DNA from 2 places in the Streptomyces sp. NPDC016562 genome. Region 2 is predicted to be linked to the other one. Evidence: riboswitches for the same ligand, from Rfam matches in the RefSeq annotation. Region 2 holds a riboswitch; the other holds the start of a gene.
The links. Region 2 has a riboswitch for S-adenosylmethionine ahead of ACF059_RS25565 (aminotransferase class V-fold PLP-dependent enzyme). Riboswitches for the same ligand answer to the same signal wherever they lie in the genome.
Positions count from the first base shown of each region.

Region 1: another riboswitch for S-adenosylmethionine. It lies ahead of thrC (threonine synthase); the one in region 2 lies ahead of ACF059_RS25565 (aminotransferase class V-fold PLP-dependent enzyme).

Region 1 is NZ_JBIBRZ010000006.1:410,069-415,432, forward strand. It holds gene groL (chaperonin GroEL) at 1-1,262, opposite strand, end outside; gene ACF059_RS25485 (cold-shock protein) at 1,595-1,801, opposite strand; gene ACF059_RS25490 (MoaD/ThiS family protein) at 2,204-2,482, opposite strand; gene thrC (threonine synthase) at 2,523-3,797, opposite strand; SAM riboswitch class I at 3,815-3,970, opposite strand; gene ACF059_RS25500 (glucosyl-3-phosphoglycerate synthase) at 4,157-5,107, shown strand; gene ACF059_RS25505 (trehalose-6-phosphate synthase) at 5,154-5,364, shown strand, end outside.
Region 2 is NZ_JBIBRZ010000007.1:10,239-15,602, forward strand. It holds gene ACF059_RS25555 (cytochrome bc complex cytochrome b subunit) at 1-1,044, shown strand, start outside; gene trpD (anthranilate phosphoribosyltransferase) at 1,231-2,295, shown strand; SAM riboswitch class IV at 2,391-2,507, shown strand; gene ACF059_RS25565 (aminotransferase class V-fold PLP-dependent enzyme) at 2,724-4,133, shown strand; gene ACF059_RS25570 (Lrp/AsnC family transcriptional regulator) at 4,544-4,825, opposite strand; gene ACF059_RS25575 (rhomboid family intramembrane serine protease) at 4,822-5,364, opposite strand, start outside.

The sequences.
Region 1 (5,364 bases), on a different contig from region 2:
GAGGCCTGGAGCAGGGCCACGCCACCACCGGCGACGATGCCCTCCTCGACGGCCGCCTTCGCGTTGCGAACGGCGTCCTCGATGCGGTGCTTGCGCTCCTTGAGCTCGACCTCGGTCGCGGCACCGGCCTTGATGACGGCCACGCCGCCGGCCAGCTTCGCGAGGCGCTCCTGGAGCTTCTCACGGTCGTAGTCCGAGTCCGAGTTCTCGATCTCGGCGCGGATCTGGTTCACGCGACCGGCGACCTGGTCGCTGTCACCGGCACCGTCGACGATGGTGGTCTCGTCCTTGGTGATGACGACCTTGCGGGCGCGGCCGAGCAGGTCGAGACCGGCGTTCTCCAGCTTGAGGCCGACCTCCTCGGAGATGACGGTGCCGCCCGTGAGGATGGCGATGTCACCGAGCATGGCCTTGCGGCGGTCACCGAAGCCCGGGGCCTTGACGGCGACGGACTTGAAGGTGCCACGGATCTTGTTGACGACCAGGGTCGACAGGGCCTCGCCCTCGACGTCCTCGGCGATGATCAGCAGCGGCTTGCCGGACTGCATGACCTTCTCCAGGAGCGGCAGCAGGTCCTTGACCGAGCCGATCTTGGAGTTGACGATCAGGATGTACGGGTCGTCCAGGGACGCCTCCATACGCTCCATGTCGGTGGCGAAGTACGCCGAGATGTAGCCCTTGTCGAAGCGCATACCCTCGGTGAGCTCCAGCTCCAGACCGAAGGTCTGGGACTCCTCGACGGTGATGACGCCTTCCTTGCCGACCTTGTCCATGGCTTCGGCGATGAGCTCGCCGATCTGGGTGTCGGCGGCGGAGATGGAGGCCGTCGAAGCGATCTGCTCCTTGGTCTCGACATCCTTGGCCTGGGCGAGCAGGGCGGCGGAGACGGCCTCGACGGCCTTCTCGATACCACGCTTGAGGGCCATCGGGTTGGCGCCGGCGGCCACGTTGCGCAGGCCCTCGCGGACGAGTGCCTGGGCGAGCACGGTGGCGGTGGTCGTACCGTCGCCGGCGACGTCGTCCGTCTTCTTGGCGACTTCCTTGACCAGCTCGGCGCCGATCTTCTCGTACGGGTCCTCGAGCTCGATCTCCTTGGCGATGGAGACACCATCGTTGGTGATCGTGGGGGCGCCCCACTTCTTCTCAAGGACGACGTTGCGACCCTTGGGGCCAAGGGTGACCTTGACGGCGTCGGCGAGCTGGTTCATCCCACGCTCGAGACCGCGGCGGGCCTCCTCGTCGAACGCAATGATCTTGGCCATCTGAAGTGGTCCTCCCGGACAGCGGTGGATTGCTCCCGGACCGCGCCCGCGCCCGCGACGGACGGCCTGCGTGCCCGGCGGTTCCTTCCCGCCGGACCCTGCGGGCCTCACCGACCCGGTCCTCGTTTTAAGCACTCTCACCGGGAGAGTGCTAACGCCAATGATTAGCACTCGACCCCTCCGAGTGCAAGCGGCTTGGGCCAACACCCGGGTGTCGACCGCGCCGCACCCCCGTCAGCACCGGGCACGCGCACGAGGGGCCCCCATCCCGTGTCCAGGATGTGGGCCCCTCGTAGGTCTTTGGTCGTTCGTCTTGGTCGACCGCTTCAGGACTAGCCGAGCGCGAGCTTGACCATGTCCGCCTGCGGACCCTTCTGGCCCTGCGAGATCTCGAACTCGACCCGCTGACCCTCTTCAAGGGTGCGGTACCCGTCCATCTGGATGGCGCTGTAGTGGACGAACACATCCGCACCACCGTCGACCGCGATGAAGCCGTAGCCCTTCTCCGCGTTGAACCACTTGACGGTGCCCTGAGCCATGCCTAACTCCCCTATTACTGGCCCTTGCGCGGGAACGCACTTCGCGCTCCCGGGTCAGAACTTGCGCCGGAACGCGTCGACCGAGGCTGAATGTATCTGCGCGAGTGCTGTCTGCAACAGGTCAATCCGACGAGAATTCTGGGCACCGAGAAACATTGAAATAGAGTGAAAATCTGGCATCTTCCAGGGCAACTCGGGCCCGACATATCTCGCCAAAGCCCCATACCGCGCTTGCACATTGGCCCGATGTCGACCCTCACGCGGCCCGTTCATATGCGGCGGGCAAGAACCGCGGAGGGGACTTCCCCAACTCTACCGCGCCCAATCAAGCAGAATTGCCCCCTCCGCTTTTAGCGGAGGGGGCAATTCTGTTTTTTCGCGTCCCGTCGGATTCCGCGGAGGTCAGCAGCCGCCGGCCACGGCGGGGATGATCGAGACACCGGCGCCGTCCGGCGTCACCGCCTCCAGCCCGCCCTCGAACCGCACGTCGTCGTCGTTGACGTAGACGTTCACGAAGCGGCGCAGCTTGCCCTGGTCGTCCAGGACGCGCGCGGCGATGCCCGGGTGGTTCTTCTCCAGGGACTCGATGACCTCGGCGAGGGTCGCGCCCTCGGCCGGGACCTCGGCCTTGCCGCCGGTGTAGGTGCGCAGGATGGTGGGGATGCGGACGTTGACGCTCATGGCGCTACTGCCTTTCCGGTAGAGCAGGGGGTTGGTCAGGTCACGCCAGGCCGGCGGCGCGGAAGGCGTCCAGGCTCGGGCGGATGGTGGCGGTCTGCCCGCTGTCCGCGGCCACCGCCTCCAGGGTCTTGAGGCCGTCACCGGTGTTGAGGATGACGGTCGTCAGCTCCGGGTCGAGCTGCCCGTTCTCGATGAGCTTCTTCGTCACGCCGACGGTCACGCCGCCCGCGGTCTCGGCGAAGATGCCCTCGGTCTGGGCGAGGATCTTGATGGCCTCGACGACCTGCTCGTCGTTGACGTCCTCGACGAAACCGCCGGTGCGCCGCGCGATGTCCAGGACGTACGGGCCGTCCGCCGGGTTGCCGATGGCCAGCGACTTGGCGATGGTGTTCGGCTTCTGCGGGCGGACCACGTCGTGACCGGCCTTGAAGGCGGTCGACACCGGGGAGCAGCCCTCGGCCTGGGCGCCGAAGATCTTGTACGGCTTGTCCTCGACGAGGCCGAGCTTGATCAGCTCCTGCAGACCCTTGTCGATCTTCGTCAGCTGCGAGCCGGACGCGATCGGGATCACGATCTGGTCGGGCAGCCGCCAGCCGAGCTGCTCGCAGATCTCGTACGCCAGGGTCTTGGAGCCCTCGCCGTAGTACGGGCGCAGGTTGACGTTGACGAAGCCCCAGCCCTCGCCCAGCGGGTCGCCGATGAGCTCGGAGCAGAAGCGGTTGACGTCGTCGTAGTTACCCTCGATGCCGACCAGGTCGCCGCCGTAGACACCGGCCATGACGACCTTGCCCTGCTCCAGGTCGTGCGGGATGAACACGCAGGAGCGGAAGCCCGCCCGGGCGGCCGCGGCGCCGACGGCGCCGGCCAGGTTGCCCGTGGAGGAGCAGGACAGGGTGGTGAAGCCGAAGGCGCGGGCCGCCTCGACGGCGATGGCCACGACGCGGTCCTTGAAGGAGTGCGTCGGGTTGCCCGAGTCGTCCTTGACGTAGAGCTTGCCGGTGACGCCGAGCTCCTTGGCCAGGTTGGCCGCGTCCACGAGCTTGGTGAAGCCCGGGTTCAGGCTCGGCTTGGACGCCACGTCCGCGGGGACGGGCAGCAGCGGCGCGTACCGCCAGATGTTGTTCGGGCCGGCCTCGATCGCGGCGCGCAGGGCTTCGGGGTCACCGGTGGGAAGGTCGTAGGCGACTTCCAGCGGTCCGAAACACTCGACGCACGCGAAGATGGGGCCGAGTTCGAAGCGGGTACCGCACTCACGGCACGAGAGGCCGGTGGCAGGTCCGAGATCGACAGAGGTGGCGACAGTCTGTGCAGCCATGATGGCGAGGCCCTTTCTCCTCATCTTCCCCATGGCGCACTTCGCCATGAGACGGAATTGGCACCTTCCCTAGCCGGGGACCTCGCGGGGATGCGTGTGACGCATCACGAGAACCGACTGGAGGGTTGCCGGGGCTTCAACGGGCCGTGTCCCTCTGCCCCTCTGGATGAGCGGTATGGCACCGGCATACGCGCTCTGTGGCGCGCCGGTGCGTTTGTTCGCGGGGACCCCCGGCATGCGGTGGTCCTTCGCGTTGTTCAAGACTGTAACCGAAGGGCCGGGTGGTTGAGACAGCCGTCCGAACCGCGAGATGGATCACAAACCGGTCCATACAGGGGACGAAACAGGGAGTGCCGAGAGTGCTGGAAGAGGTGGAGCGCTGGCTGGCCGACCGCTCCTGGTCAGCCGCCGACCGACCGCTCGACCAGCTGCTCGACCGGAAACGGGCGACAGGCAGCACGGTCAGCGTCGTGCTGCCCGCGCTCGACGAGGAAGCCACCGTCGGCGCGATCGTCGAGACGATCCGGCGCGAGCTGATCGAGGGACCGCCCGTCCCCCTGGTGGACGAACTGCTGGTCGTCGACTCGGGCTCGCAGGACCGGACCGCGCAGGTCGCCGCGGACGCCGGAGCGCGGGTGGTGCACCGCGACGAGATCCTGCCGAGGATCCCGGCGCTGCACGGCAAGGGCGAGGTGCTGTGGCGCTCGCTGCTGGCCACCAGCGGTGACATCGTCTGCTTCGTCGACGCCGACCTGCGGGACTTCTCGGCCTCCTTCGTCTCGGGGATCGTCGGGCCGCTGCTCACCGAGCCGGACGTGCACTTCGTCAAGGCGATGTACGACCGCCCGCTGGGCGACGCCCCCGGCCAGGGCGGCAGGGTCACCGAGCTGGTGGCCCGTCCCCTGCTCAACCTCCACTGGCCGCAGCTGGCCGGTTTCGTCCAGCCGCTGGGCGGCGAGTACGCCGTACGCCGCTCCCTGCTGGAACGGCTGCCGTTCCCCGTCGGGTACGGAGTCGAGCTGGGCCTTCTGGTGGACGCGCTGCACACGGTCGGGCTGGACGCGCTGGCCCAGGTGGACGTGGGCGTACGCCTGCACCGCCATCAGGACGGACAGGCGCTGGGCCGGATGGCCGCGGCGATCTACCGCACGGCCCTGCTGCGGCTCTCGCGCGGGCACCTCGTACGGCCGGAGCTGACGCAGTTCGAGCGGGGGCCGGAGGGCTTCGTACCGCGGACGTACGCGGTGGACACCGAGGAGCGGCCGCCGATGCTGGAGGTCAAGGAGTACGCGCTGCGGCGCGTGGCGTGACGCAGCGGACGGTTTGAGCGGGCCCGGCCCGGGCTAGGTTCGCGACATGGCTGCATCCCATCAGGTACTCGTCGCCGCGAACCGCGGCCCCCTCTCGTACACCCTCGACACCGACGGCGGTCTCAGCGCCCGGCGCGGCGGGGGCGGCCTCGTCTCCGGGCTCTCGGCGGCCCTCGCGGAGCAGCCGCAGACGCTGTGGATCTGCGCGGCGCTGTCGGAGGCGGACCGGGAGGCGGTCCGCCGGGGGGTGGCCGAGC
Region 2 (5,364 bases):
ATGTTCCTGTTCGGCGGGGAGTTCCCGGGCGGCGACTTCGTCGCGCGGTTCTACTCGGTGCACATCCTGCTGCTGCCCGGCATCATGATGGGCCTGCTGGTGGCCCACCTGATCCTGGTCTTCTACCACAAGCACACCCAGTACGCCGGTCCCGGCAAGACGAACAACAACGTCGTCGGCATGCCGCTGCTGCCGGTCTACATGGCCAAGGCCGGAGGCTTCTTCTTCCTGGTCTTCGGTGTCATCGCGGCCGTCGCGGCGATCGCCTCGATCAACCCGATCTGGGCGCTCGGCCCGTACCGCCCGGACCACGTGTCCACCGGTGCGCAGCCCGACTGGTACATGGGTATGCCGGAAGGCCTGATCCGAGCCATGCCCGGCTGGGAGATCAACCTGTGGGGCCACACGCTCGTCCTGGGCGTGTTCATCCCGCTGGTGCTCTTCCCGCTGGTCCTCGGCGCGATCGCCGTCTGGCCGTTCATCGAGTCCTGGGTCACCGGGGACAAGCGCGAGCACCACATCCTGGACCGCCCGCGCAACGTCCCGACCCGTACGGCCTTCGGTGTCGCCTGGATCGCGGAGTACATCGTGCTCCTGATCGGCGGTGGAAACGACATGTTCGCGCAGTACTTCCACCTCTCGATCAACTCGATCACCTGGTTCGTCCGGATCGGCTTCTTCGTCGTACCGGTCCTCGCCTTCATCGTCACCAAGCGGATCTGCCTCGGCCTCCAGCGCCGGGACCGGGACAAGGTGCTGCACGGTCGCGAGACCGGCATCATCAAGCGCCTGCCGCACGGTGAGTTCGTCGAGGTCCACGAGCCGCTCCCGCAGGGCCAGCTGCACACCCTCACCTCGCACGAGCAGTACGCGCCGGTCGAGATCGGCCCGACGGTCGACGAGAACGGTGTCGAGCGCAAGGTGAAGGCCACGGAGAAGCTGCGCGCGAAGCTCAGCAAGGGCTTCTACGCGGAGAACAACCAGATTCCGAAGCCCACGGTGGAGGAGTACAAGGAGATCCAGAGCGGCCACGGCCACCACTGATCCCCCGCACCACCGCTTGAGGGACTGATTTCGGCCAGTCCTGGTGTCGCCACGGTGAGAGCCCCGTCCAGTGTCTGGACGGGGCTCTTTGCCGTCCTGCGGCGCTGGATAGGCTGAAGCCCTTCGCATTCGACGTGGCGGCGGCACGGCAGCGGCCCACCAGCCCACTAGCAGCAGGAGCGGACCATGAACCTGGTGACCCCGGCAGGCGGCGACAGCGTGGCGGCCCGCGGGTGGCCGGGCGTGCTGGACGCCCTGCTGACCGGTCAGGACCTGCGCGCCGAGGACACCGCCTGGGCCATGGACCGGATCATGCGCGGGGAGGCCACCGACGCCCAGATCGCCGGCTTCGTGGTCGCGCTGCGGGCAAAGGGGGAGACCGTCGCGGAGATCAACGGCCTCGTCCACGCCATGTACGCCCACGCCAACCTGATCGAGGTGCCGGGCCGGACGGTCGACATCGTCGGCACGGGCGGCGACGGGGCCAAGACGGTGAACATCTCGACGATGTCGGCGGTCGTGGTGGCCGGTACGGGCGCCAAGGTGGTCAAGCACGGGAACCGGGCCGCGTCCTCCGCGAGCGGCTCCTCCGACGTCCTGGAAAAGCTCGGCGTCAACCTCAACCTCAGCACGCAGCGGGTCGTGGAGGTGGCCGAGGAGGCCGGCATCACCTTCTGCTTCGCGGTGAAGTTCCACCCGGCGCTGCGGCACGTGGCGGGGGCGCGCAGGGAACTGGGCATCCGCACCACCTTCAACATCCTCGGCCCGCTGACCAATCCGGCCCGGGTACGGTCCCAGGCGACGGGCGTCGCCGACCCCCGGATGGCCCCCATCGTGGCGGGCGTCCTCGCCGAGCGGGGCTCCTCCGCGCTGGTCTTCCGCGGCGACGACGGCCTGGACGAGCTGACCACGACGTCGACCTCGCGCGTCTGGTGGGTGCGCGACGGCGAGGTCGTGGAGCGGTCCTTCGACCCGCGCGACGTCGGCATCCCGCTCGTCGACGTCTCCGCCCTGGCCGGCGGCGACCCCTCGTACAACGCGGACGTCGCCCGCCGCCTGCTGGCGGGGGAGCCCGGGCCGGTCCGCGAGGCGGTGCTGCTCAACGCGGCGGCGGCGCTGGTGGCCCTGGACCCCGGCACCGGCACGCTGGAGGAGCAGATCGCCGCGGGCATCACCCGTGCGGCGGAGTCGATCGACTCCGGTGCGGCGCGGGCCGCGCTGGAGCGCTGGGTGGCCGCCAGCAACGCCTAGGGTCGCCCCCGCGGCCCCGATTCCAGCCACGGCCCCGGTCCGCCATGCGGACCGGGGTCTTGCGCGCGGGGGATCGTGTGGCAGGATGCAGATCAGGTCACGAGTGACAGCGTTTAGGCCCCGGCTTGCTGTCCGGCAACCCTCCTTCCGTGGCGGGGTGCCCCGGGTGATGACCAGGTCGTAGGCAGCAAGGCCTACGGCAAGCGCGGATCCCTCGACACCAGGGGTCCTGGTCTTCTCGAGGAGCTTTTTCCGTGAGCAAGCGAATGCGATAGGGCGGCTCCGCCCCTTCTTCCACCCTCGGATCAGGGACGCTTCCGCGTACCCCCGCGCTCCGAGGACCTCCCCGTACCCCGGACGGCCGCAGCGCCGTACCCGCGTACGGGCGCACCGAAGCCATTCAGCCCTGCCTGCCGGGAGATACCGCCATGTCCGCAACCCTGAACGCCACCGCCACCGCCACCGCCGGTTCCGCCGCCCCCGTCGACCCCGCCTGTGCCGAGCCCCTCGCGGTCCTCGGCCGGGACGTCACCGTCCCGCTCGTCACCGGCGGCGAGGTCACCTACGCGGCCCTCGACTACGCGGCCAGCGCCCCCGCGCTCCAGCGGGTCTGGGACGACGTGGCCGCGTACGCCCCGTACTACGGCAGCGTGCACCGCGGCGCCGGGTACCTCTCGCAGCTCTCCACCGACCTCTTCGAGCAGAGCCGGGTCACGGTCGCGGAGTTCCTCGACTGCCGCCCCTGCGACCAGGTGGTCTTCACCCGGTCCACGACCGACTCGCTGAACCTGCTCGCCGCCGTACTCCCGGCCGGCTGCCAGGTGTTCGTCTTCGAGACCGAGCACCACGCCTCGCTCCTGCCGTGGGCGGACGCGGAGGTCACCTACCTCAACGCCCCCCGCACCCCGGACGAGGCGGTCGCCACCCTGGAGCGTGCCCTGGCCGACCGCACGGCATCGGCCGAAGGGGGCTACGGCCCGGCGCTGGTCTGCGTCACCGGCGCGTCCAACGTCACCGGCGAGCTGTGGCCCGTGAAGGAACTCGCCGCCGCCGCGCACGCCCACGGCGCGCGGATCGTCCTGGACGCCGCCCAACTCGCCCCGCACCACCCGGTCTCCGTGCAGGACCTGGACGTCGACTGGGTCGCCTTCTCCGGGCACAAGCTCTACGCCCCCTTCGGCTCGGGCGTCCTCGCCGGCCGCGCGGACTGGCTCCAGGAGGCCGAGCCCTACCTGGCCGGCGGCGGCGCCTCCCGCACGGTGGCCCGGCGCGAGGACGGCGGCGTCGACGTCGAGTGGCACACCACGGCGGCCCGGCACGAGGCCGGCTCCCCGAACGTGATCGGCGTCTACTCCATCGCCTCCGCCTGCCGGGCCCTGACCGAGGCCGGCTTCGAGAGCCTCGTGGCCCGCGAGCAGCACCTCATCGCCAAGGTCCGCGAAGGCCTGGCGCAGGTCCCGGCCGTGCGGGTCCTGTCCCTCTTCGGGGACGACGCGCCGCGGGTCGGCGTCATCTCCTTCGTGGTGGACGGCTGGAACAGCTCGCACTTCGCCGCGGCCCTGTCCGCCGAGTACGGGATCGGCGTGCGCGACGGCCTGTTCTGCGCCCACCCGCTGGTCCGCACCCTGCTGGGCAGCGAACCGCAGGCCCAGGGCGAATGCGGGGCCCCCGAGGCGGCCCCCGGCGAGCGGTCCCTCAACGCCATCCGCGTCAGCTTCGGCGCGGGCACCCCGGACGAGCACGTGGACCGCTTCGTCCGCGCGGTCAGGGAACTGGTCGAGAACGGTGCCCAGTGGCAGTACCGCACCCAGGAGGGCCGCTGCGTCCCGGCGGTGTGACGTCTCCCCTGCGGGGTCGCTCGACGGGTTGGCTCCGCCGGGCCGCTCCGCCAGTTCGGCGGTGAAGGGGTGGGGCGGCGCCCCGCACGAGGGTCTCCTCGGCTCGCGCCTGCGGCCTCGGTCCAGTTGTGCGGCCCGGGTTGCGCGCTCGTCCTGCGGGGACCCTCCTGCGTGTCCCCGCCCCACGGCCCGGCTTCGGCAGCGGGTGCCGGGGCGGGGGGGAGTGGGGACGTGGCGGGGTGTCCCCGCAGGACGAGCGCGCAACCACCCTTGACAGCCGCGACGGGCCCGCAGGCGCGAGCCGAGGAGACACCCCGGCGCGGCCCCACGGACCGACCCCGCCGACCAGGCCGCCGGTGCCGGCCCGGACGTTACCGAGCCGCCCGCAGGGCAACCCGCCAAAGCCAGCGCTACGCGTCGAGGCCGATCGCGAAGGCCGCTTCCAGGTCGTGCTGGGAGTACGTGCGGAACGCCACGTGCGTGTCCGTCGCCTCGACGCCCGGGATCTTGCTGATGCGGCCGGGGATGATGTCCGCCAGATTCTCGTGGCGGGCCACACGGACCAGGGCGATCAGGTCGTACGTACCGGTGACGGAGTAGACCTCGCTGACGCTGTCCAGCGCGGCGATGGACTCGGCGATCTCGGGGATGCGGTCCACGCTGGTCTTGATGAGCACGATCGCGGTGATCACGGCTGGCTGTCTCCCTCGGTGGCCGTCGCTGGTCTCATCACTCTAGTCGTACGCCGATAGCGCGCCCACGCGTAGAGGAAGCCCAGCGAGAAGCCCACCAGGTGGGCCAGGTAGGCGACTCCCGGCCCGCTGCCCGCCCGGTGCGCGGCCACCCCCTGGAGGGCGAACCAGAACAGCAGCACGAGCCACGCCGGGAAGCGCAGCGGCAGGAAGAAGAGGAAGGGGAACAGGCTCGTCACCCGCGCCCGGGGCAGCAGGTAGAGGAAGGCGCCCAGGACGGCCGAGATGGCCCCGGACGCCCCCACGAGGGTCTGTGAGGAGCCCGCGTTGGCCGCCGCGTAGGCCGCCAGGGCCACGTACCCCGTGCAGACGTAGAAGACGAGGAACGCCGGGCGTCCCATCCGCTCCTCCGTCATCGCGCCGAAGACGTGCAGGAAGAGCATGTTGCCGAGCAGGTGCAGCCAGCTGCCGTGGACGAACAGCGCGGTCAGCGGCGTCAGCCAGGCGCGCGGGGTGCCCGTGAAGAGCTCCGCCGGGAC